Regions from separate parts of the Methylophilus glucosoxydans genome, predicted to be linked through region 1. Evidence: predicted binding sites of a transcription regulator. Region 1 holds the regulator's gene; the other holds the start of a gene.

Evidence for each region. Region 1 encodes sigma-54, which starts transcription at its own class of promoters, with help from an activator protein. Its sites were predicted from a motif close to TGGCACNNTTCCTGCT; they were not measured.
Region 2: ACFQ1T_RS02660 (SfnB family sulfur acquisition oxidoreductase) is a predicted target of sigma-54. The motif match lies at 8,643-8,658, and genes of this name have one in related genera.

What each region holds. Positions count from the first base shown of each region.
Region 1 covers NZ_JBHTJW010000001.1:79,367-91,855, forward strand. Annotated here, with positions in the region: gene ACFQ1T_RS00365 (DUF350 domain-containing protein) at 1-188, opposite strand, end outside; gene ACFQ1T_RS00370 (hypothetical protein) at 204-347, opposite strand; gene ACFQ1T_RS00375 (DUF4178 domain-containing protein) at 361-2,316, opposite strand; gene ACFQ1T_RS00380 (SPFH domain-containing protein) at 2,329-3,327, opposite strand; gene speD (adenosylmethionine decarboxylase) at 3,453-3,824, shown strand; gene gltA (citrate synthase) at 3,878-5,167, opposite strand; gene ACFQ1T_RS00395 (anhydro-N-acetylmuramic acid kinase) at 5,351-6,478, opposite strand; gene tyrS (tyrosine--tRNA ligase) at 6,603-7,841, shown strand; gene ACFQ1T_RS00405 (RNA polymerase factor sigma-54) at 7,887-9,431, opposite strand; gene lptB (LPS export ABC transporter ATP-binding protein) at 9,438-10,181, opposite strand; gene lptA (lipopolysaccharide transport periplasmic protein LptA) at 10,190-10,804, opposite strand; gene lptC (LPS export ABC transporter periplasmic protein LptC) at 10,863-11,486, opposite strand; gene ACFQ1T_RS00425 (KpsF/GutQ family sugar-phosphate isomerase) at 11,512-12,489, opposite strand, start outside.
Region 2 covers NZ_JBHTJW010000002.1:3,339-15,827, forward strand. Annotated here, with positions in the region: gene ACFQ1T_RS02615 (porin) at 1-228, shown strand, start outside; gene ACFQ1T_RS02620 (ABC transporter ATP-binding protein) at 289-1,077, opposite strand; gene ACFQ1T_RS02625 (ABC transporter substrate-binding protein) at 1,191-2,537, opposite strand; gene ACFQ1T_RS02630 (branched-chain amino acid ABC transporter permease) at 2,655-3,722, opposite strand; gene ACFQ1T_RS02635 (branched-chain amino acid ABC transporter permease) at 3,748-4,629, opposite strand; gene ACFQ1T_RS02640 (ABC transporter ATP-binding protein) at 4,652-5,440, opposite strand; gene ACFQ1T_RS02645 (AMP-binding protein) at 5,437-6,591, opposite strand; gene sfnG (dimethylsulfone monooxygenase SfnG) at 6,615-7,703, opposite strand; gene msuE (FMN reductase) at 7,731-8,303, opposite strand; gene ACFQ1T_RS02660 (SfnB family sulfur acquisition oxidoreductase) at 8,736-9,968, shown strand; gene ACFQ1T_RS02665 (TonB-dependent siderophore receptor) at 10,086-12,489, opposite strand, start outside.

The sequences.
Region 1 (12,489 bases):
ATGGCGATGCCTATACACATGGCCGCTACAATGATTGCCAGTGCCAGATTATTTTTTTCTACCACTTCCCGCCACAGTTGGTAAGGCGTGATTTTGTCGATGATGACAAAACACAGCCAGAAAATCACTACACCTAGTAATGAAAAAATGACCGAATTTTGCAGATTAGTCAGTAACAGTGTATCCATAATGCTTCCTTTTGTTTACTTATGGTTGGCTTCATGCGAACCGCCGCGGGTGACATGCATGGCATCATCTCTTTGCCAAAAAGGTTCACCGTCATATTGCAGTTTGCAAAAGTAGGCGATTGCCATCATCGCCGTCAATTGATAAATTCTGAGCCACATGGGATGTATCCTGTCAGGTATTATTCATGGGGTGATCGCTTTCAGCCCAGCGTTGCTGCTCAAAATGGTGCCTGAAATGGTAAAAGAGCGCTGGGCCAATGAGCAAGAAAATCAGCACAAACCAGAAATTCTGCCAGAGCGGGACATTGGCAATCACACGCAGGTATTGGGTTTTTCTGGCATTGACGCTGCCATAGCTACGCTCACTTTCTGCTTCAACCTGTAATTGGTAACGTCCTGGTGGAACCGCGCTAAAAACCACGTTTGTATGGCTATCGTTCTCGCGCCAGTATTCGCCCCCATCGTAGCCAGAATAATCGCTGATTTCGCGACTACTGCTGTAAGTCAGCCCGTTTTGCAGATTGACCAGGCTGATACTGGAGAACAACCAGCTATTGTCCAGATTGCCATCAATATCAATCACCACATTGCCATGGTTTGAATGGATCTCAAATGGCTCACTTTCCAGGTTTGCGCTCTCTGGATTAAGCGTACGATAGTTTGACCAGTCGCTGCTGTCTACAGCGCTGACTTCCATGACCTTGCTAAATACGACTTCCTGACGGGATTCAAATACAAACCAGCATTGCAGTACGATGACTAGGACAACAAAGAGTAGCGTGTTTTTTAACCAGGCATCGACCGATGGTTCATACGGACAAGGTTGATTGGCAAACACGCCCTTTGGCGGCGTAAGCAGCAGTTTGCCCTCAAAGGCGTCATTGACTTGTTCTGGCTGCAGGTATTCCCCTTGGCTCCAGTTGATTTCTTTACCTTGCAACTCTTTAATGAGTAAATAAGGTGGCGCAATGTAATCTTCCAGAGAGGCGCTGTCTTCTACCTTTATCCGCCAGTAAAACTCACCCGCCACCCGGTCAATTTTTGCCTTGTAGTTGGCAAAGTGGCGGTAAGTCTTGCCTTCCAGCATGGCGATGGTGTCCCCTGTGTAGCCTTTACTGATAGACGGGGGTTTGAGGATGGGTTTAAGCAGGTTCCAATGGCCTTGACTACAGACCAGCCAGCGAAAACCATAGCCGGGATGGTGGAGTAGATACTCTTCCCAGTAGTGTAATAAGCCCGAGGCTCTGGTAGAGCGGCGCAGGTAGCCTATCACTGTAAACGTTGCGCGTTCAAAGCGGCCAATGCTCCCGAGTGGAATCGGTAATCGGTTTAATTGTTGCAGCTTGTTGGATTGTTTGAGCAGGATTGCCAGTTTGTCATTGCGGGAGTCCAGGACCGTGGCGCAATGGGGGCAGGTGATGGTCTGTGCTTGTTGTAGCCGGAAGTTCAGGTTTCCGCCGCAAGCCGGGCATTGCAGCTGACGGCTGGAAATCTGAATCGCGCTTTGTTCAAGGTCCCGCAGGTTTTGCAGGTGAAGCGCGGTTAACTCAACTGCCTGTCCCAAATAAAGCGTGGGCTTCGCACCATCAAACTCAAGAGAGGCATAGGTTTGTGCAACAGCCAGTTCGACAAAGTGCAAGGTATGGCCTACTGGCACTGCAGCTGATAGCTCGCCCTGTCCGGCAATACATTTGGCAGTTTCAACACGAATCACGGACATGCGCTGGCCGTTGACCGGTACGCTTAAATCCGGAACGAAGCGCTCACGGGGAAGATCAGGAAGTCCCTCATTGACCTGAAAACTCAGGGAGTAATTGCCTGAAGCCTCAGAGAGCCAGCCGGTCTTGCCATGATCAAATAGCAAATGCCAGCTGTTCCAAAGGCCACTTTCATGTTGAAACTGCAGGCGGCCGATCACGGTAAAGCCATCGCCCAGATAGATGCCACTACTGCCAATTTGTAACAAGCTGCGATCTGGCAGCAGTTCGGCCATTTTGCCCAGATTTTCAAGATTAATATCGTTGCGTAGCAACGTGCTCTGGCAATACTCACAGACCATCAACAGCGTCGTGCTGGCACGAAAGTGGACTTTGGCGCCGCAAGCCGGGCACTGACTATACCGTATCACAGCAACAACGCTTTATTTAATTTGACCCAGCAGCTCAGCCTTTTTGGCGTCAAACTCAGCTTGAGTCAACACCCCCTTGCTGACCAAGGTATGCAGCTTCTCTAGTGTGGTAATAATCTCGTCCTGTGTGGCGGTTGGCGTGGCCGCGTTAGCCGGTTGTGCCATCGCCTGGGCCATATTTTGTGCCATCACCAGCCCTGCGCCCATGCCCGCGCCTACCCCTGCCATGCCACCTTCATTTTGCGCGGCTAACGGAATCGCATCAGCGACTTGGTATTGGGTATACCGATTCAAATCGCCCACCATATTCATACTGATACGTTTATCCAGCACAGCCTGAAGCTCTTCCGGAAGCGAGATGTTTTCCACTGCAAGATTGTCCAGAGTCAGACCGTAACGCGCAAATACAGGCGTCATTTGGGCATGCAAGGCTTGCGCTAGCTGGCCCTGGTTGGCGGCCATATCAATAAAAGGGAGTTTACTACTGGCAAACAGTTGTGTGAGTTCAGCGATCATCACATTACGTAGTTGACCATCCAGCTCTTCGACGGTGTAGACCCCTTGTGTGCCGCACACCTCTTTATAAAACAAAGCCGTATCGCTCAGGCGGTAGCTGTAGATGCCAAAAGCCCGCAATCTGACCATGCCAAACTCTGGATCACGCAGGGTAATCGGATTGGGGGTGCCCCATTTGCGGTCAAGTTGCAAACGATGGCTAAAGAAAATCACATCTGACTTGAATGGGGACTCGAATAGCTTGTCCCAATGCTGCAAATTGGTCAGTAGCGGCAAGTTTTTGGTGTTGAGGGTATGCAAACCAGGACCAAAGCTGTCGGCAATTTGACCTTCGTTCACAAACAATACGCTTTGCGAGTCCCTTACGGTTAACTGGGCGCCGTACTGAATCTCCATATCCATCATGGGGTAACGATAAGCGAGTACACCATGACCCTCTTCCGTCCACTGGATGACATCAACAAATTGTTTTTTTACAAAGTCAAAAATACCCACTCTGGCTCCCTGTTTGTTTTTATTTGACTGGACATGGTTAACGCAAAATTACTATACAATGCGAATCGACCAATTATTGTAAATATACTTCAAAATAGTGATCGTTGTATTGCTTCAGTTCGTTTATGAAAAGATTCGCGCATAGTGGATTACACTTGATGGCCAATTTACATGAGGTGGATCTAGGGTTGACCTTGATGACCCGTGTAGACCACTGTCAGCACTTTTGCCGAAAAGTGGTCAGTGATGCAGGATTGACTATTGTAGGCGAGAGCTTCTATGGCTTTGGTCAGGGGCAGGGTGTGACTGGTGCGCTGGTCCTTGCGGAGTCCCACTTGACGATACACACGTGGCCGGAGTCGCGTTATGTGACTTTGGATGTGTTTGTCTGCAACTATCAAGAGGACAATTCAGACAAGGCGAGCCGCGTGTTTGAGGCAGTGATCGCTGCATTCTCTCCGGGGCATGTAGATCGGTTCGAGGTGCAACGAGCATAATCCTAAAATAAAAACGCCGGAGAAATCCGGCGTTTTTATTGTGTGTTGCTATGTTAACGCTGATGCAAAGGAACGAATTCCCGACGTTCAGACCCCACATACAACTGGCGAGGGCGGCCAATTTTCTGTTCGGGGTCGGCATTCATCTCACACCATTGTGAAATCCAGCCTGCAGTGCGGGCCAGGGCAAAAATCGCCGTAAACATCGAATTGGGGATGCCCATGGCGCGCATGACGATGCCGCTGTAGAAGTCCACGTTTGGATAGAGTTTGCGGGAAACGAAGTATTCGTCCTCAAGCGCAATTTTTTCCAGTTCCATCGCCAGTTTGAACATCGGGTCATCGTGCAGGCCCAGTTCATTGAGCACTTCATGGCAGGTTTTGCGCATGATAGAAGCGCGCGGGTCCATGTTGCGATAAACGCGGTGACCAAAGCCCATCAGGCGGAAGCTGTCGGTTTTGTCTTTGGCGCGTTTGATGAATTCGCCGATGCGGCTGACGTCGCCGATTTCTTCCAGCATGTTAAGTGTGGCTTCGTTGGCGCCACCGTGTGAGGGGCCCCATAGCGAGGCGATGCCGGCTGCGATGCAGGCAAACGGGTTGGCGCCGCTGGAGCCGACCAGACGCACGGTAGAGGTAGAAGCATTTTGCTCGTGATCTGCGTGCAGAATCAGGATGCGTTCAAATGCACGGGCCAGAATCGGATTAGGCACATAATCTTCACAGGGCGTGGCGAACATCATGTGCATAAAGTTTTCGGCGTAGCCCAATTTGTTTTTGGGATACATGAATGGCTGGCCGATGTTGTACTTATAGCTCCAGGCGGCAATGGTGGGAACTTTGGCCAGCAGACGCATGGCAGCCACTTTACGTGATTCCGGGTCGGACACATTGTTGTTGTCTGGATAGAAGGCCGCCATGGCGCCTACGACCGCGATCATGACCGCCATCGGGTGCGCATCGCGGCGGAACCCACGAAATACATTGCTCATCTGGTCGTGCAACATGGTGTGTTCGCTGATGGTGCTCACGAATTCTTCACGTTGATTGTTATCCGGCAGTTCGCCGTGCAGCAACAGGTGCGAGACCTCAAGGAAGTCACAGTTCTCGGCCAGTTGCTCAATCGGATAGCCACGGTAGTAAAGCAACCCTTTTTCACCATCAATAAAGGTAATGCCAGATGTACACGATGCGGTAGACATGAAGCCAGGATCAAACGTGAAATAACCATGTTTGCCCAAGCTGCGGATATCAATCACATCCGTGCCCAGTGAGCCTTTTAATACCGGTAGCTCAATTGCGCTACTATCGTTGTCAAATGTAATGGTCGCCTTGGTAGCCATAACGTACTCAGTCTTTAATCAAGTTGGTTAAATTATACGCAATCGTTTTGTTTTATCACCGCTTGTGCGGTGACTGTCGCGGAAAAGTTAAAAAAACAATCAAAAGCCTGCACCAGATGTAATCAAGTCACTGGTGCGTTTGCACTGCTTTTGGGAATCATTGCTACGCGTCGGTGCCGGTGCTTAGTTGGGGTAAACGGCACCCAGAATGCGTGGCCCAGCCGCCCCTGTGACCGCGGCCAGATTGCCCGGCAAATGATCTACACAGCGTTGCGCCAGCCAGGCAAAGGCGACCGCTTCCACCCAGTCCACGCCAACGCCCAATTGATCCGTCAGCTGTATGGACTGGCCAGACAGCGCCTGCAGTCTATTCAGCAAGGCCAGATTATGCGCACCACCCCCACAGACGTAGACTTCCTGAGCCCCTGGGCAGAATCGCGTCAGCGCATCGGTGATGCTCACTGCTGTTAACTCAAGCAAAGTACGCGCCACATTTTGTGCGCTGTCGGGGTACTGATGCAGCAGTTGCATTAACCAGGTGTCGTTAAACAGGTCGCGTCCCGTACTTTTAGGTGCGGCCAGTGCAAAATAAGGATCGGCCAGCATCGCATTGAGCAAGTCTGGATTAATTTTCCCGCCCGCTGCCCAGTGCCCGCTCGCATCATAGGGTTGGCCTGTGTGTTGCTGCGTCCAGGCATCCATGAGCAGGTTGCCGGGTCCCGAGTCAAAGCCTGTGACTTGTCCGTGTGCTGGCAGATCACTCAAGTTGGCAATGCCGCCGATATTAATGACGACGCGATGCCTATCTGCACTCGTAAACACCGCTTGGTGGAAGGCCGGCACTAACGGTGCACCTTGGCCGCCGGCGGCAATATCGCGACTTCTGAAGTCGCCAATGACCGTGATCCCTGTTAATTCTGCCAAGCGGGCATGGTTGCCCAATTGTATGGTGTATGCCATGCCCTCTGCCAGTGTCGGACAGTGCCGGATGGTCTGGCCATGGCAACCGATGGCTGTCACGGCCTCGGCACGGATGTCGGCGAGCTTAAGCAGTTGCTTGACGGCTTGCGCGTAGAGTTCTGCGAGCTGGTTAGCAACCACTGCGGCCTCGTGTAACTCGTTATTGGCGGGCGTGTGCAAGGCCAGTAGACGCTGTTTAAGCGCGTCAGGGTAGGGAAGAAAGTAGGTGGCCGTTTGTGTCAGTTGCTCGCCCCGTTGCGAGGTGAGCACGGCATCCACCCCGTCCAGGCTGGTGCCAGACATCAGTCCAATAAACAAACGTGGCTGGGAGCGATCGGCAGAAACTTGCATGGGTGTCATTTTAACACTGCTCCAGCCGCGCTTACAGAAATGCATGGGATTACGTTAAAATAGCTGTTTTACTTATTTGAGACGGTGCCATCAGTGCGCATCGTTGTATTTGACGGATACCCGCATGACCGATACCAAACAACCCTCATCTGAAGTGCCAGCATTGAGCCCAGAAATTGCCAAGGCGTTGGCCATTATCAAGCGTGGCGCAGATGAGTTACTGATCGAGCAGGAGCTGGTCGAGAAACTGAAAACAGGCAAGCCTTTACGTGTGAAAGCAGGCTTTGACCCTACCGCGCCGGACTTGCACCTGGGTCATACCGTCCTCATTAATAAATTGCGCCAGTTGCAGGATCTGGGCCATCAGATTTTATTCCTGATCGGTGACTTTACCGGCATGATTGGTGACCCGACTGGCAAAAGCGCCACCCGTCCACCCTTAACCGTGGAGCAGGTCAAGGCCAACGCCGATACCTATGCCGCACAAGTCTTCAAGATTCTTGATCCTGCCAAAACCGAGATTGTCTTTAACTCCAACTGGTTAAGTGAACTTGGCGCGGCGGGGATGATTAAACTGGCTGCCAGCCATACCGTGGCCCGCATGCTGGAGCGCGATGACTTTTCCAAACGCTTCAAGGGTAATCAACCGATTGCGATTCACGAGTTTCTGTACCCGTTACTGCAAGGATATGATTCGGTCGCCCTGCAAGCGGATCTTGAGCTCGGTGGTACCGACCAGAAGTTTAACCTGCTCATGGGGCGTGAGTTGCAAAAGCAGGCCGGCCAGTCGCAGCAATGTGTGCTGATGATGCCGCTGCTGGAAGGGTTAGATGGCGTCAATAAAATGTCTAAATCACTCGGTAACTACATTGGCATTAGCGAGGTGCCAGAGACTATTTTTGCCAAGATCATGTCGATTTCAGATGAACTGATGTGGCGCTATATTGATTTGCTGTCTTTTGCGACGCTGGAAACCATTGCCGAATGGAAGGCGCAAGTCGCCAGCGGTGAAAATCCCCGCAATATCAAGGTCGGCTTTGCCCAAGAAATTGTGGCGCGTTTCCATGGTCAAGCCGCGGCTGAAAAAGCCTTGCAGGACTTCCAGACCCGTGCCAAAGGCGGCATCCCGGATGACGTGCCCGAAGTTGAAGTGACCATTGAAGGCGAGAGCATCGGCATTAGCCAATTGTTAAAACAGGCGGGCTTGGTTGAAAGCACCAGTGAAGCCATGCGCGCAGTGCAGCAAGGCGGCGTCAAGCTCGACAGCGTCAAGGTGGATGATAAGAATCTGCCTTTGACTAAAGGTGTGACAGTGATCGCACAGGTGGGTAAACGTAAATTTGCCAAGATCACAATCAGGTGATTTGAGCTGAGAAACAAAAAAGGCCGCATCTGCGGCCTTTTTTGTTTAGAGCGTTTTGCGCAAGTTCGCGGGCGGAATATTCAGGGACTCGCGATATTTGGCTATGGTACGGCGGGCAACGACGATACCTTGTTGTGCCAGTGTGTCGGTGATCTGGTTGTCCGACAAAGGCTTTTTCGGGTTTTCTTCGGCCACCATTTGCTTGATCAAGGCGCGGATAGCGGTGGCAGAGCAGGAGCCGCCTGCATCTGTGGCCACCGAGCTGCCAAAGAAGTATTTGAGTTCATAGACGCCACGCGGTGTGAGCATATACTTATGTGTGGTGACGCGGGAAACTGTGCTTTCATGCAAGTCGAGTTCTTCGGCGATTTCACGAAGCACCAGTGGCCGCATGGCAATTTCACCATGTTCAAAGAAGTTGCGCTGGCGATCTACAATGGCTTGTGACACGCGCAAAATGGTCGAGAAGCGCTGCTGGATATTTTTAATCATCCACTTGGCTTCCTGCATCTGGCTTTGCAGGTATTGGCCTGAACTCTCGCGGTTGCGCTTGAGGATGTCCGCATACATCTGGTTGATGCGCAGTTTGGGGATCACGCCATCATTTAAAGAGGCGACCCAAATGCCCTTGATTTTTTTAACCACCACATCGTGCTGGATAAAGTGATCGTGACTAAAGCTGGAAAACTCGCTGCCGGGTCTGGGGTTTTGCTGGCGGATCAGGTGCTGCGCCGCCTTGAGTACCGCTTCATCGCAACCAAGCACCTTGCGCAGTTTGACAAAGTCTTTGTTGGCAAGCAGCGCCAGGTGGTCTTTGGCAATGGCAATGGCGGTTTGCAAGTGTGGCGTTTCTTGCGGCAAACGCGTCAGTTGCAAGAGCAGGCACTCGCGTAAATCGCGCGCACCTACGCCTACAGGGTCCAGATTCTGGATCAGCTTGAGGGCGGTTTCCAGTTCCAGCAGCTCGACCTCAAGTTCGAGTGGCAAGTGCTCCACAATCTCCTGCAGATCTTGCTCCAGATAGCCATCATCAGTGATGCTATCCAGTAGCAGTTTGACCAGGCTCATGTCACGTTGCGATAAATGTGCCAGTTGTATCTGATCAATCAGATGCTCGCGCAAACTGATGCTGGTGGTTTCCTGTCTGGAAAAGTCACTGTCTTCGTCTTCCTGATGATTGCGTCCGGCTTCGTCCCAGTTGCTGGTGCTGCCAAACTCTTCATAATCATCTTCAAACTCTGGCGGCGTGAATTCCTCGTTTAAATTGGGCAGGTCGCTCTCGCTCCCGCCCAGCTCATCGTGCAAGTCTTCACGCAGACTTTCTGCCGGTGCGGTGATCTCTTGCTGCGTTGCCATGTCAAACGAGCTGGCATCTGTCGGCTCAGCTTCTACAGTGGGGGGAGGCGGTGTGTTATCTTCAAACTCGCCTTCTTCACCGTCTGACATTTCCAGTAACGGGTTTTCCTGCAGGATGGTTTCCAGTTCCTGGTTCAGTTCCAGCGTGGAAAGTTGCAGCAAACGGATCGATTGCTGCAGCTGCGGCGTCAGCGCCAGATTTTGCGAAATACGTAATTGCAGGTTCTGTTTCATGACGGATTACAGCCTAAAATTCTTGCCCAGATACACTTCACGCACACCTTCATTCTGAATGATTTCATCGGGCGTGCCTGCTGCAAACACAGCGCCTTCATTGACAATATAAGCGCGGTCACAGATATCCAGCGTTTCGCGCACATTGTGGTCGGTGATTAAAATACCAATATTCTGACTGCTCAGGTAGCGGATGATTTTCTGGATTTCGATCACCGCAATCGGATCAATCCCGGCGAACGGTTCATCCAGCAAAATAAATTTAGGGTCAGTGGCCAGGCAGCGCGCAATTTCAACGCGTCGACGTTCGCCGCCAGACAAGCTGACGGCCTGACTGTTGCGGATGTGCTGGATATGCAATTGATCCAGCAAGGACTCAAGCCTCGCCTCACGCTGCTCTTCCGTATAGGGACGGGTTTCAAGAATGGCGAGTATGTTGTCGGTTACGCTGAGCTTGCGGAAAATGGATGCTTCTTGGGGCAGATAAGCCAGGCCCATGCGCGCGCGCTCATGCATGGGCGCGCGGCTCACGTCGGCGCCATTCAGCGTAATGTTGCCTTCATCCAGCGCAACCAACCCGACAATCATGTAAAAGCTGGTGGTTTTGCCTGCCCCGTTGGGACCCAGCAAGCCGATCACTTCGCCACTGCGTAACTCAAGCGTCGTGTTTTTGACGACGGTACGGCCCTGATAGGTTTTTTTCAGGCGGTTGACCTGCAAATGGTTCTGATCTGCTGCCATGGTTTCCATCTTTATGCTTACTCTTTGCCTTGCTCACCAGTGTTTTCGGCAGGGGCAGGTTCGACCTTGAGTTGCAAGGAGCGATTCATCCGTAACCCCTGTTGAGAGGTTGGCTTGTTGTCAATGACAGGCGGCGTGGTTTTATTTTTAGGCTGTATGGTGGCCTTGACGCGGCTGCCAGCCGTCCCGTTCGGGTTGGCTTTGGTGCCGCCAATCACCTCGGCATACTCGGCGTTGGCGTCGTAGCTGATGTAGTCCCCGGTCACGATGTCTTCACCACGTTTAACCCAGGCATTGGTATACAGTTGCACTTTATCCATGCGGGCGTTGTATTCGATACGTTGACCACTGCCTTGCATCCACTCGTCTTTACCGGTACGTTTTTGTTTGAACGTGGTTGGGTTGCCGGTACAGGTGCTATGTTGAAAGCCGTCCTGATCCTCGCGTACGATCATTTTGTCCGCCTTGATTTGCAAAGTGCCCTGATTAAGAATCACGTTGCCCGTGTAGATACTGATTTTTTTAGCATCGTTCACGGTCACGGTATCCGCCTCAAGCTCTATCGGTTGATCTCGGTCGGATTCTTCGGCCAGCACACTCAGCGGCATGGACAATAGCGCCCATACGCTCATGCAGATCGCTAAAAATAAGGGCTTGTGCGTGTTCAACTCATTTCTCCATAATCAACGGTCATTGGCGTTCTGTGTTTGACGCCTGGGCCGGGCTTGCCAAATTGCTGGCGACGGGTGGACGCTCATAATGCACATGCACCCGGTTAAACAATTGCATGGTATCAGCCCGGTTATCAAAACGCATGCCCGTGCCTGTAATTACTGTCGCCGGTTTTTGGCGGATGACCACCGGCTGGTCTGTGTGTGCCACCTCGGTATCCGGCTCCAGCCAAAGCCGCTCGGTTTGCATTTGTGTTTCTGGCTTGGTGGCGGAGGCTTGGCGGATCACCTTGACCTGTTTGCTAAACTCCACCAGTTTACCATTGGCGGAAACACGTCCTTGCTGACCATAAATTTGCGTGTAAGGCTTGTTCAGGCCAAACTGGGTAAAGCGTGGCCGCTGCAATTCTGTATAGTCATTGGCAGGAAAGTGGCGCATTTTTGCGGCCGCCAGCACATATTTGGTATTACCGGACGCATCCGTGCGGGTACTCACAAAGTTGTACAACATGTAGTCCGGCGCTTGGCGATTAAGTATGTTCATTTTGAGTGCTTGCTCTTGTACATTCTGGTTAATCCAGAAGGTCAGCAGCGCCAGCAACAGCATTAACGCAATCGGCAACAAAATGGGGTGTTTAAGCATGCCTGAATTCTAATGCCTGTTTAAGCTAAACGACTTTGGCTTTCAATAAGTCATGCATATTGAATGCCCCTACCAACTGCCCTTGGGCATCTACTGCCAAAAAGCCATTTATTTTGTGCTGCTCCATCATGTTAACTGCTTCAACCGCCATCTGATTCGTCTCCAGCAAATACGGCTGTTTGTTCATCACGGTATCAATTGATGCCTGTGGATTGTTCTTGCCCTGCATAAACAAGCGGCGCAAATCGCCATCGGTAAAAATGCCTATTGGGCGTTGCGCGTGGTCCACAATAGCCGTGAAGCCCATGCCCTTGAGTGAAATTTGCGTGATGGCTTCCTGAATGGAGGCGTGTTGATCAATTTGGGGCACGGCCGCGCCGGTACGCATGACATCCTTGATGCGCACCAGTAGCCGTCTGCCCAAGCTGCCACCGGGATGCGAACGGGCGAAGTCTTCGGCAGTGAACTCTCGCAAATCGAGCACGCAGAGTGCTAAAGCATCGCCAATGGCCAAGGCCGCTGTCGTGCTGGCTGTGGGAGCCAAGCCGAGTGGGCAAGCCTCATGGCTCACGGCAGCACTCAAATGCACTTCCGACTCACGTGACAAGGTGGAGTCTTCGCTGCCCGTGATGCTCAACACCCGAGCACCGATGCGGCGGATCGCAGGCAAAATATTAATAATTTCATCACTCTCGCCAGAGTTGGACAGCGCGATCACCACATCTTCTGACGTAATCATGCCCAAGTCGCCGTGGCTGGCCTCGGCCGGGTGCATGAAAAACGCCGGTGTGCCGGTACTGGCCAAGGTGGCCGCAATTTTGCCGCCGATATGGCCGGATTTGCCCATGCCTGTGACCACTACCCGGCCCTTGCAGGCCAGAATCATATGGACGGCAGCCTCAAAAGCGGTGCCAATGCGGTCTGCCAGATGCCTGATTTCATCGGCTTCGTGCAACAACACCCCTCGTGCGCGCGACACGATATCGGGTGTTTTAACAAGATG
Region 2 (12,489 bases), on a different contig from region 1:
TTTGCCGAAAAAGTGGGCATAGGCAAATTCCAGCCCAAAGTGATTTACCAAGAATTTAACAATGACACCACCGGCTTGGACCGCAAGCGCGTAGACATTGGTGTAGGGTATTTAATTGACGGTGACAGCAACAAGCGGATTGATGTGTTTTACTTCAGGGAAAACCGCAATACGCTACCGGATATTGACGGCATTAAAGCCATTTTCCATGTGGCACACTTTTTCTAAAAGTATCCTGCAATAAAAAACGGCCATGATGGCCGTTTTTTTATTAGCCGCCATTTTAACTTAACGGCTACCCAGATAAGAATCACTCAATGCCTGGCTATTGGCAATGGTCTGTGCATCGCCCTCTTGCGTGATATGGCCACTTTCAAGTACATAAGCATGGTTGGCGTAACGCAAGGCCACCGTGGCGTTCTGCTCCGCTAGCAAAAAGCTCAAGCCTTGCGTTTGCTGTAACTGGTGCACGATTTCAAAAATCTCTTCCACAATTTGCGGCGCCAGCCCCATGGAAGGCTCGTCGAGCAGAATCAGTTTGGGATTCGCCATCAACGCACGGCCGATCGCCACCATTTGCTGCTCGCCCCCGGAGGTATACCCGGCATAGTTTTTACGCAATAACTTCAGGCGTGGGAAAAAGGCATAGACCTTTTCCAGGTCTTGCGCCAGCCCTTTGCTCGACGGTCTGCGAATAAAGGCCCCGGTCAGCAGGTTTTCCTCAACCGTTAAATGGCCAAAGCAATGCCGACCTTCAAGCACCTGAACCAGACCCTGTGCCACCAGTTGGCCCGGTGTGGCCTTGGTCACGTCTTTACCGGCATAGACAATCCGACCTTGTACAATCTCACCGCGTTGTGCCGGGGCCAGGCCAGAAATCGCTTTCAGGATGGTACTTTTGCCCGCGCCATTCGCACCGAGCAAAGCCACAATAGACTGTGGTTTAACCTCTAAAGAAATATGCTTGATAGCAAAAATGACCTTTTCATAGATCACCTCAACATTGTCCAGCTGCAAAAAGGGCTCAACCGCAGTGAGCGCTTGCACCGGGATCGTATTTAACTGTGCTTGTGTCATGTTTGACTCCTCAATTGACTGTCGTCGGCAAGGGACAGGCCTTGCCCACGGCAGCAAACTGCAACGGCACACCGCCCTGCGGTGTGCCGCGATCATCGTGATACCGTCAATATTTAGTTGGCAGCAACAACCTCTTTACTGCAATCGCGTGGCGTGATGCCTTTTTCCTTGGCATACTCATGGGAAGATTTTTCAATAATCGGACGCAACAACTGGCGGTCTGCCTGCACCCAGTCAGAAATCACTTTCCATTTGCTGCCATCCCACTGCTGGAAGCGGACGGCACCGCCGCCCTCATGGTCAGCGCAACTCAGTTTGAGCGGCTGTACCAGACCCAGAGCGCCCAACTCTTTAAGGCGCGCATCATCCAGTTTGAGGTTCTCAAAGCCCCAGCGTACCTCTTCACCGGTCAATGGACGTTTGCCGAATTTGGCTTGCGCCACACGCACGGCTTCCACGTTGAGGATGCCATTGACCACGCCCAGGTTGTAATAAACATTGCCAAAACGTTTAGGATCTTGCAGATTGCCTTTACCGGCCTTGATCACATATTTGTCTATGCCTTGCAATACCGGGAAGCTGGTGCCGGAAGGATGTGTCGTGATTGAGATAAAACCCTTGGCGGCGTTGCCTGCAGGCGCCGCATCATCTTCAGAGTTGCTCCAGATATTGCCGATGATATGGTCGGCCGGAAAACCGGTTTTTTGCGCGGTTTTTAAGGCCACCGGGTTCATCACACCCCAGCCACGCAAAATCACCCAGTCCGGCTTGATGCGACGTATCGTCAGCCATTGCGACTGTTGCTCGTTGCCCGGATGCGGCACTTCGAGCAAGGTCAGCTCAAAGCCGTATTTCTTTGCCAGCAGTTCCAGAATCGGACTGGTTTCCTTGCCGTAAGGCGAGCCGTGGTACAAGGTGACAATTTTTTTGCCTTTGAGCTTGTCCAGACCGCCAGATTGCTGGGCGATATAGTTCACAATCGCAGACACTTCGCTGTACGGGTTTAATTGCAGCGGGAAGGCATAAGGGAACACGCTACCATCGGTCGAATCGGTGCGGCCGTGGTTAATCGTGATCAGCGGCAATTTGTCTGTGGTCGAGCGCTCCAGGGTCGCGTAGGCAATGCCCACGGACAGCGGATTGGTCGCTGCAGCAGGCGCGCCGTTCAGGCCTTTTTTCAGGCGCTCGTAGCACTCAACGCCTTTTTCCACGACGTATTCGGTTTCGCACTCACTCCAGGTCAGCTTGACGCCATTCACGCCACCCTCTTTGGCATTGATGTATTGCAAATAGTCGATAAACCCACCAAAAAAGCCGGAACCGCCTGCCGCATAAGGGCCAATCCGGTAACTCTGCAGCGGGAAATACTGCTCATTGGCGGCTTGCACTTGTGTAGACAAGCTGGCAACCCCCAAGCCCAATGCCAGCCACAGCCAGCGATGTTTACTTAAAAAGTTCACTTAAATACTCCTTATAAAAATATAGAAATCTCTCTTAATCGCTCTTGGTTATATAAAAGACCGTGTGAGGCTGTTTAACACATGGAAGTCTCCTTCAATCAATTCGTCAGGAACGGCCTAGAAACGTAGCGGCCAGACCCGCAGCCGTTGTTTGGCGGTTTGCCAGACCTTGGCCAAACCGTTGGGCTCTTTGATCAGGAAAAAGATGATCAAGGCACCAAAAATCATTTTCTGAAAATTCTCCAGCTGGCCAGGATCAATCGCTCCGGCCAACAGGCTTGTCGATATCTGAGAAAGCAGAATGGGGAACAGCACAATAAAAGCCGCGCCCAGAAAGTTGCCGAGGATACTACCCATGCCGCCGATGATAATAATGAACAGAATCTGGAAGGAGCGTGACAAATCAAAGCCATGTGGTTCAACGGTGCCCAAGTAAGTGAATGCCCACAGCGCACCCGCAATCCCCAGGTAAAACGAGCTGATGGCAAAGGCCAGCAATTTGGTTTTTGGCACCGAGATGCCGATCACGGCGGCAGCGGTGTCCATGTCGCGTACCGCCATCCACTTGCGTCCGAGCTCACCACTGACAATGGTTTTTGCCAGCCACCCCAGCGCCACGACGACCGTTAAGGTCAGCAGATAACGTCCCGCCGGTGTACTCAAATCCGTGCCTAAGATCTGTAAAGGTGGCGCTGTAATGACGCCAGAAGAGGAGTTGTTGGAAAACCAGGAGAATGTGGTGAACACCCATTGCACAAAAAACTGTGCAGCCAGTGTTGCCACAATCAGGTAAAAGCCCTTGATGCGCAAACTCGGCAGCCCAAACACCAGGCCGACGCCACCTGCCGTCAACCCGCCCAAGATCAGGCTGGCAATCAATGGCAAGCCCTCTATCCGCAGGTGAAAGTTGTAGGTGGCAAACGCACCTACCGCCATAAAGGCCGCAGACCCCAAGGAGAGCTGACCCGCATAGCCAGTGAGCAAATTCAAGCCCAAGCCGGCCAGCGACAGCACCAGCACCGGGATGAGGATGGCGCTAAACCAGTAGTCGTTGCCAATGGCAGGGACGACCAGGTAGGCGAATGCCAGTAAGGCCGCAAATGCCCAGCGCTCCTGTTTGAGCCTGAAAAAGCGCTTGTCCAGCCGATACTCTGTGATGAATTGTCCTGCTTCTTTATATAACATGCTAACCCTGCCTGCTCTCTATTTTTTAAACACGTTCAATCGCTTTATCCCCAAACAAGCCATAGGGGCGGACCAGCAGAAACAACATCGCCAACACATAGGGAAACCAGTTTTCAATGCCGCCGCCAATCAGCGGGCCGATGAAGACCTCAGCCAGTTTTTCGCTGGCGCCGACGATCAAGCCGCCAACAATCGCACCTTCAATCGAGGTAAAGCCGCCAATAATCAGCACCGGCAAGGCTTTGAGTACAATCAGTGACAGCGAAAACTGCACACCGACGCGTGCACCCCACAACATGCCGGCGACCAGACCTACAAAGCCAGCCACCGCCCAGACGATCAGCCACAAGCGTTGCAGATGGATGCCCACCGCCAAGGCCGCCAGTTGGTCATCTGCCACGGCGCGCAAGGCAATGCCAATGCGGGTTTTATTGAAGAGGACACCGAGCAGCGCGACCAGGCCGCCCGCAATCGCGGCAGCAAACAAATCGAACTGTGACAGCAAAATACCGAACACCTCATACGGCTCATCATTGATGCCTATCTCCAGCGCATGTACTTGTGCGCCCCACACCGCTTGTGCCAGCCCTTCGACGATATAGCTCAGGCCCAAGGTTGCCATGAACAAGGTAATCGGCGAACGGTTCACCAGCGGCCGCAACACCAGCCATTCAATCAGCCAGGCCAACACCGCCATGGTCAGCAAGGTCAACACAAAGGCGCCCCAGAACGGCACGCCACGCTCGACTAGGCTGACAAAGGTCAATGCCGCAAACAGCACCATGGAGCCCTGGGCAAAATTAAACACGCCTGATGCCTTGTAAATCAGCACAAAGCCGATCGCGACCAGCGAATACATCACGCCCGCAAGCAAGCCACCAGTCAGAACTTCGAAAAAGAAACTCATCTCAATTGATCCTTGTATTGCCTCAGTGTTTGGTGCCCAGGTAGGCGGTAATCACCTCGGGGTTGGCGCGCACTTCATCCGGCGTGCCATCACCGATCTTCTTGCCATAATCCAGCACCACCACATGGTCTGACAGCGTCATCACCACGCCGATATCATGCTCAATCAGCACAATCGTGGTGCCAAACTCGCGGTTGGTTTCACGGATAAACCGGCTCATCTCCGCCTTTTCATCGGCGTTCATCCCAGCCATCGGTTCATCCAGCAACAGCAGTTGAGGCTCGGCAGCCAGTGCACGGGCAAGCTCGACGCGCTTTTGCAAGCCATAGGGCAAACTGCCCACAATGCTGTTACGCCAGGGTTGCAGTTTGAGAAAAGCAATCACGCGCTCTGCTTTCTGCCGTTGCGCCAAGGCATCCGCAGGCGCGCGGCCCACATTAAATACCTGCTCCAGCCAACTGCTTTTGACCTTGAGGTTGGTGCCGGTCAGTACGTTGTCGAGCACCGACATGCCTTTAAACAGGGCTATATTCTGAAACGTGCGCGCCACGCCGCGTCTGGCAGCCCATTGCGGATGCATGGCGCGACGCACCGCATCCTGGTAGCGGATACTGCCTTCATCAGGCTTGTAGACGCCATTAATCACGTTAAGCAATGAGCTTTTGCCGGCGCCATTGGGGCCGATCAAGGCACAAATTTCGCCCTCATTGACGGCAAAACTGATATTGGTAATGGCTTTCACGCCCTTAAACGACAATGAAATCCCGTCTAATGCCAGTAATGGCTGAGGTGCAGCAAGGGTGGTACTCATATCGCGGCCTTCCATGTCGCTAATCCCAAATAGCTGTGCAAGTCATTGGACTGATGTGGAATCACTTGCAGCTGGCTGGTCTGCCAGGCAGAAGCTTCTGGCCAGGCACGCACATCAATGCCAATGTCACTGAAAAACTGTGTGGCCTCGGGCGACAAGGGCTCGCCTACCAGTAATGGCACGCGCGTACGCCGCAGACCCAGCACATCCTGCAAGGGCAAAATCACCAGCCAGCGCGCCAGCGTTGCGATCAGCGGCAACCGGGCACGGGCTGCACGCAGTGCCCAACCCACCAGCCTATGCTGCCAACTGCCGGGTAAGGGCCAACGGGATTGTGTCAGCGCATACAGGCGCTGATAAGTGGTTGCCGTGCCAGCGACCAGCGTGGGGCCGAGTTCGCGCCTGTCGGTATCCCGGGTCGCCAGATTTTCTGGAAAATTCAGAGTAAAGCCCGCCAATAGCCACGGCGAAAGCAGATATTTGGCATGACCGCTGGCGGCAAATGCACGCGCCGCCAATGCCTCTTCATGCGCTGTGAGCACCTCTTGGCTGATCAGTTGGCGGCCATTTCTAAGCAGTTCGGCATGGCTTAATTCGCTGTACTCCAGCGCATAGGCGTCACTTAAGCGGTAAAAGCGGAAGGCGATTTCCGCAGTCTCAGCCACGGGTGAAATGTTCTGTGTCTCAGGCGTGGCCACAATCTGCGCATAAGCAACCAGCGCAGGATGCTGATAGCCCGCTAGCCCGCGCGCATCGGCATAAATCACCAGTGCGCTATCAGGCTTGGCTGCCAGGACTTGATCCACCTGCGCCTGCGCCTCGGCAAACACAAATTGCGGCCGCAAGGTATGCAATAAATCCAGTAACTGCGGTTGCGCAAAGGCCGGATCCAGTGGCGCTGCCACGCCGCCCAGCCAATGGGCAGCTAGCGACAACAGCAAGGCCTCTGGCCGTGGTTCACTGAGCAGGAACAAGGTATCGCCCTGGCGAAAGCCGTGTTGCTGTAAATAGTGCGCCGTGCGGGTGACGTCCTCTTGCACCGCAAGCCAGGAGGCCTGCTGCCAGAGGCCCAGCTGTTTATGCCGAATTGCAACACGATGCGGGCGCTCCACGGCCTGCAAAGCGAGCAAGTGAGGTAAAGTCTCTGCCATTGCCAATTTCCTGCCGGGTTGAGTTAAGCCGCTTTGGCCAAGGTTTTAGCTTCCAGCTCACGCACCAGTGGCAGTACTTTTTCACCAAAATAAGCGACCTCTTCCTGAAAGTGCAAAAAGCCCGCCAACACTAAATCTACGCCCACCGCCTTCAAAGCCACAATGCGCTCGGCAATTTGCTGTGGTGTACCAATCAAATTGGTTTTAAAGCCATCGTTATATTGCACCAGGTCTTCAAAGCTCGACTTCGCCCAGTTACCTTCACGCTCCGGGCTGGCAGCACCGGCATTTTTCACTTCATGGCCAAAGGCATTGACCGCTTCAGGGTTGGCTTTATCAATGATTTCCTTCAATACGGCTTTGGCTTCTTCTTCGGTATCGCGGGCAATCACAAAGGCATTGACCCCGATCTTGACCTGATGCTTATTGGCCGCCGCCTTGGCGCGAATATCGTCCACCTGGGCCTTGATCCCTTCCACGGTGTTACCGTTGGTGAAGTACCAGTCTGAGACCGCGGCCGCATTATCGCGCGCAGCACGTGAACTGCCGCCCTGGAAAATTTCTGGATGTGGCTGCTGCAAAGGTTTAGGTTTGAGTGAGTAGTTACTAAAGCGGTAAAAATCGCCTCTGTAAGTAAAGTTATCCTGGGTCCAAATGCCCTTGAGCGCTTCAATAAACTCGCGTGAACGGCGGTAGCGTTCGTCGTGATCCAGCCAATGCTCGCCAATCGCCGTAAACTCACCACGGAACCAGCCGGAGACGATATTCACCGCAATCCGTCCCTGGGTGAGAATATCAATGGTCGCCAATTGTTTGGCAGCCAGCACCGGATTCCAGGGGCCAGGCAAAATGGCGGCAATCACTTTGAGTTTGGTGGTCGCCGCCAGCAAGGCATGCGAAAAAGATACCGACTCATGCTGAAACTCGGCCCCATAGCCCGCAGTAAAACGGATTTGGCTCAAGGCATATTCAAATCCGGCTTTTTCGGCAATTTGTGCCAGCTTGCGGTTGTAATCGATATCCCAACTGGTGCGCTGCTCAATGTTACTGACCACCAGGCCACCACTGACGTTAGGCACCCAATAGGCAAATTTAATGTTTTCTGTACTCATCTTTAATCTCTCCAAAAGTCACTGAATTTAAATAGCTAATAACTTTTCCTGGCTCAAAAGCTCGCGATGCTTGAGCAAAGGCAGGGCACGCTCTACCGCTAGATCAATGCGCGCTTTCACCGCCTCACTCTTGATTTGATAGTTTTCAAAATCCGCTTCAACGGCATATACGCCGATCGGTAAAGTGACTGCCTGGAAGAAGCTAAACAAGGGACGCAGCTCATGATCAATGATCAAGGCATGACGCTCAGTCCCGCCGGTTGCTGCCAGCAGCACGGGCACATCAATCAATGCTTCGAGATTGACCAGATCAAACAAATGCTTGAACAACCCTCCATAAGAAGCGCGGTAAACGGGTGTCGCCACCACCAGCAAATCGGCAGTTTCAATCGCCTGGATATCTTGCTGTACGTTGACTGGTAAGGCTTTGGGATCGTAGGAAGCGACCAAGCTGCCCGCAACTTCGCTTAATTCCACCACGTGCAGATCAATCGGGATTTGCTGTCCCAACTTCTGTGTGATCGCCTGCACCAGTGCAGCGGTTCTGGAAGGTAATTTATAGCTGCCGGAAACGGCAGTGACTTTTAATGGACGGCTCATCATGACTCCTGAAATAACGGTGACTAATGTCGTTTGCACGAAAACTCGCAAACGACTCGCTTGCTAGAGTATTAGCACCATCCATGCCAGGGAATAATATGGTTATATTTCAATCACTTATACAAAAAATCTCTTTTAATAGGTGTTGGATTCCAGCGCTAGTTGCTGATCAACTGCTGCTAAATCAGCAGCTTTCCGTTGTCATGCGGCGCTTAGTCATGATTTCGTCTGCTGATGGTTGCTGATTTTGCAGCAGCGATTCAGCAACAAACTGTTTCTATAGAGGCGGCGGCTGGAGCTTGAATTTATATTTTCATTTAAATTCAATAACTTATTGATTGGCATATTAAATGCAACAGCATTAACAGACGCGTGGCGCAAACAACATCCCCGCCACGCCTTTATTGATCCCTTTTTGAACAAGGAAAGACTATGACTGCACAAGCAAATAAAATTGCGCATTTGCCTGTAAACCTGCCGCGGCAACCCGCGCATTTGATTAAAAGTGACGCAGAAGCCCTGACCGTCGCCAAACAGGTTGCCAGCGAAATCGCCAAAGAAGCCGCCCTGCGCGACCAGGAACGCCGACTGCCACGTAAAGAGCTAGACCTGTTTTCAAGCAGTGGCTTGTGGGGCATTACCGTGCCGAAAGAATACGGCGGTGCCTTTGTCTCTAACAAAACCCTGGCAGAAGTGATTGCCATCGTGGCCGAGGCAGACCCCAGTGTCGGCCAGATTCCACAGAATCATTTATATATGGTGGAAGGCTTGCGCCTGGATGGCTCAGACTTTCAGAAAAAATACTTTTTTGAGCTGGTGTTGCAAGGGGTGCGGTTTGGTAATGCGTTTTCCGAGATTGGCACCAAGAGCGTCAATGATGTGAAAACCAAGCTCACGCCCACCAATAGCGGCTACTTTTTAAACGGCAAAAAATTCTATTCGTCTGGCGCTTTGCTGGCGGACTGGGTGCCGGTAGTGGCCAAGGATGAGCACGATAATACCGTGGTGGCATTTGTCCCTGCCGGCGCAGAAGGCCTGACCATTATTGATGACTGGTCCAGCTTTGGCCAGCGCACCACGGCCAGCGGCACGACCATCCTGGAAAATATTTTTGTGCCCAGCGAATATGTGTTGCCGCACCATCTGGCCTTTGACCGGCCGACCACCATGGGGCCAATTGCACAGATTATCCAGGCGGCAGTCGATACCGGCATCGCCCGCGCGGCGTTTAAAGATACCCTGCACTTTGTACGCAACTACACACGGCCATGGATAGATACCGATCTGGAACACGGCTATGAAGATCCGCATACCATCAAGGACATCGGTGACTTGCAGATTCGCCTGCACGCCACCGAGGCCTTGTTGGCACGCGCCGGTGAATACATAGACGAAGCGCAGCGTAACCCAAATGAAGACACCGTGGCCGAAGCCTCGATTGCGGTGGCAGAAGCCAAAGTACTGAGTACCGAAACCGCCTTGTTGGCGGGCAGCAAACTGTTTGAACTGGCCGGGACCCGTTCTACCTTGGGCGAATATAACCTCGACCGTCATTGGCGCAATGCTCGTACGCACACACTGCACGATCCGGTACGCTGGAAATACCATGCCGTCGGCAATTACAGCTTGAACAAGGTGAATCCACCGCGCCATCCTTGGATTTAATCCAGAACGGATATTCAAAAACAAACAGCCCGATAAACGATCGGGCTGTTTGTTTTGAGGCTTAGCACAGTCTGCGCAAACGGCTTATAAAAGACTATGCCTCGTAGTACACACCGCTTACCAGCGATAGGTCGCTGTCAGCATGGCACGCCGTGGCTCGCCATAGTAGCAACTGCCAGAAGCGCAATTGGCGATATATTCTTTGTTGGTGAGGTTGCGCGCATTGAATGCCAGCGTCCAGTGCTGAAGATCATACCCGACCAAGGCATCCCATAAGGTATATGATGGAATCCGCTCGGATGCAGAATCAAAATTGCCACGGGTAGAGCCGTTATAGCGTGCACCCAAGCCCACTTTTAACCCATTATTAAAGCGGTAATCACTCCACACGGCGAGCGAGTTTTCCGGCGTGGCCAGCAAAGGCGTACCAATCAACGCAGGATTGCTGCTGGCAGTGACTTCAACCTTGGGTGTATATGTATAGGCCGTAATCAGATTCATATTTTCTATTGGCTGCGCTTGTATTTCGATCTCTAGGCCACGCACCTGAATCTGCCCGGTCTGGCTCGGACTGCCGCTGTTGGGGTCATAACTGATAAAGTTGTTACGCTCCAGATTAAACCAGGCAGCGCTGTAACGGTTCTTGCTACCTGGCGGCTGATAGCGTACGCCAAACTCATACTGCTTGCCGGTTTCGGGTTTAAAGCCTTTGCCTGTTTGCGTGTTGACCGTGACCGTCGGTATAAAAGACTCTGTGTAGCTGAAATAAGGGGCAATGCCATTGTCTGCCAAATAGAGCAAGCCTGCGCGGCTGGTAAACTTGTGGTCATTAAAGCGATCATTGGTGCCTGCCACACGCTCCGCGTTCTGGGTGCTGGCATCGTCGTAGCGGCCACCCAACGTCGCAATCCAATGCGAACCCCATTTGATCTGGTCTTGCAGATAAAAACCTGTTTGCGCCAGTTTGATGCTGCTATCCTGCACAGGGTCACCCCTCACTATGGTTTGTGCCGTATCCGGGGCCAACAAATCCAGGTCTGGCGCACTGCCAGAATAGAATTGATTGCGGTCCCTGACCTTTTGGTAATCCAGACCCGCCAGCAAGGTATGTTGCCAATCCCCCGCCTGAATACGCCATTGCAGCTGATTGTCGATGGTGAACGCTTTGATGTGATCCGGGCTACCGTTCATATTGCGGGTGATATAGCGGAAATTGCGAGGGTCCTCCGGATTCGCCTGGTTGACCTGCGTGTACCCCATGCCGAACACCTGCCAGTAAGCCAAGTCTACCTCGCTGTAGCGTGCATTCTGCCTGAAGGTCCACTGGTCGTTGAAGCTATGCTCAAACAGATAGCCGACATACCATTGCTTTTGCTCAAACCGGTTAAATTTTCTATCGCCGACAAAGGTCTTGTAAGGCAATTTTTCTCCCAATGGCGTGCGCAGCAAGGTGCCTTGCTCAGGCAAGGCACCAGCCACGATCCCGGCATCCGAGTTCATATACTGCGACATGACCGTCAAACTGGTTTTGTCGGAGGGCAGGAAAGTGATTGACGGCGCAATAAACACCCGGTCATCCTTCATGCCTTGACGCGGCAAATCGGCATCGCGTACCAGGCCGGTAATGCGGTACAACACGGTGCCGTCTTCATTGAGCGGCCCCGAAAAATCACCGGCGACCTGCTCACGCGAGTAATTCCCCAATTGCATCTGGATTTCTTTAAGCGGGGTTGCGGTTGGACGTTTGCTAACCACATTGATCAAGCCGCCTGCGGTACTTTGCCCATACAGCACCGAGGCTGGCCCGCGCAGGATTTCGAGACGCTCAATGCCATAATTTTCGATTCTGCCGGTCGCAAACGTGCCGGCATTGCGCCACGGCAAGCCGTCTTGATAAAAACCGGGTGAATACGCATCAATGCCACGCAAGGCAATCCAGTCATAGCGGGAATCCGGGCCGTAAGGCGCCACATTCACCCCCGGCGTATAGGCCATGCCTTCACGCAGGCTTTGTGCACCAATGGCCTGAATAAAGTCTTTAGTCACCACCGAGACCGCCTGCGGCGTTTCCATCAGCGACGTATCGGTTTTGGTCCCCGTGGCTGATTGCTCGGCAATATAGCCTTTAATTGGGCTCCAGGCCGTTTCCTTGTTGGCCGCGGCTGTCACTTGCACCTCGGGCAAAGTACTCGCCTTGGCCGACTGCGGGAGAATGGCATAACGGTGATCCCCGCGATGCTCGACCTCCAGACCGGTGCCCTTGAGCAAGGTATCCAAAGCCTGCTGCACAGTAAACTTGCCATGCAACCCTGTGCTAGCTTTACCATCTGCCAGCGCAGCATTGGCTGACAGCAGAATGCCGGCTTCGGCGGCAAATCGGCTTAATACCTGACTCAACGGTCCGGCAGGAATCTGGTATTCCTGTGCCACGGCCTCCTTTTCAGCAGCGTGCAATACAGGCATAGGCGTGAGGCTGCTGATCATCAGTGTCAGTAAAGCCGCCCGGACATGCCGCGCAAGC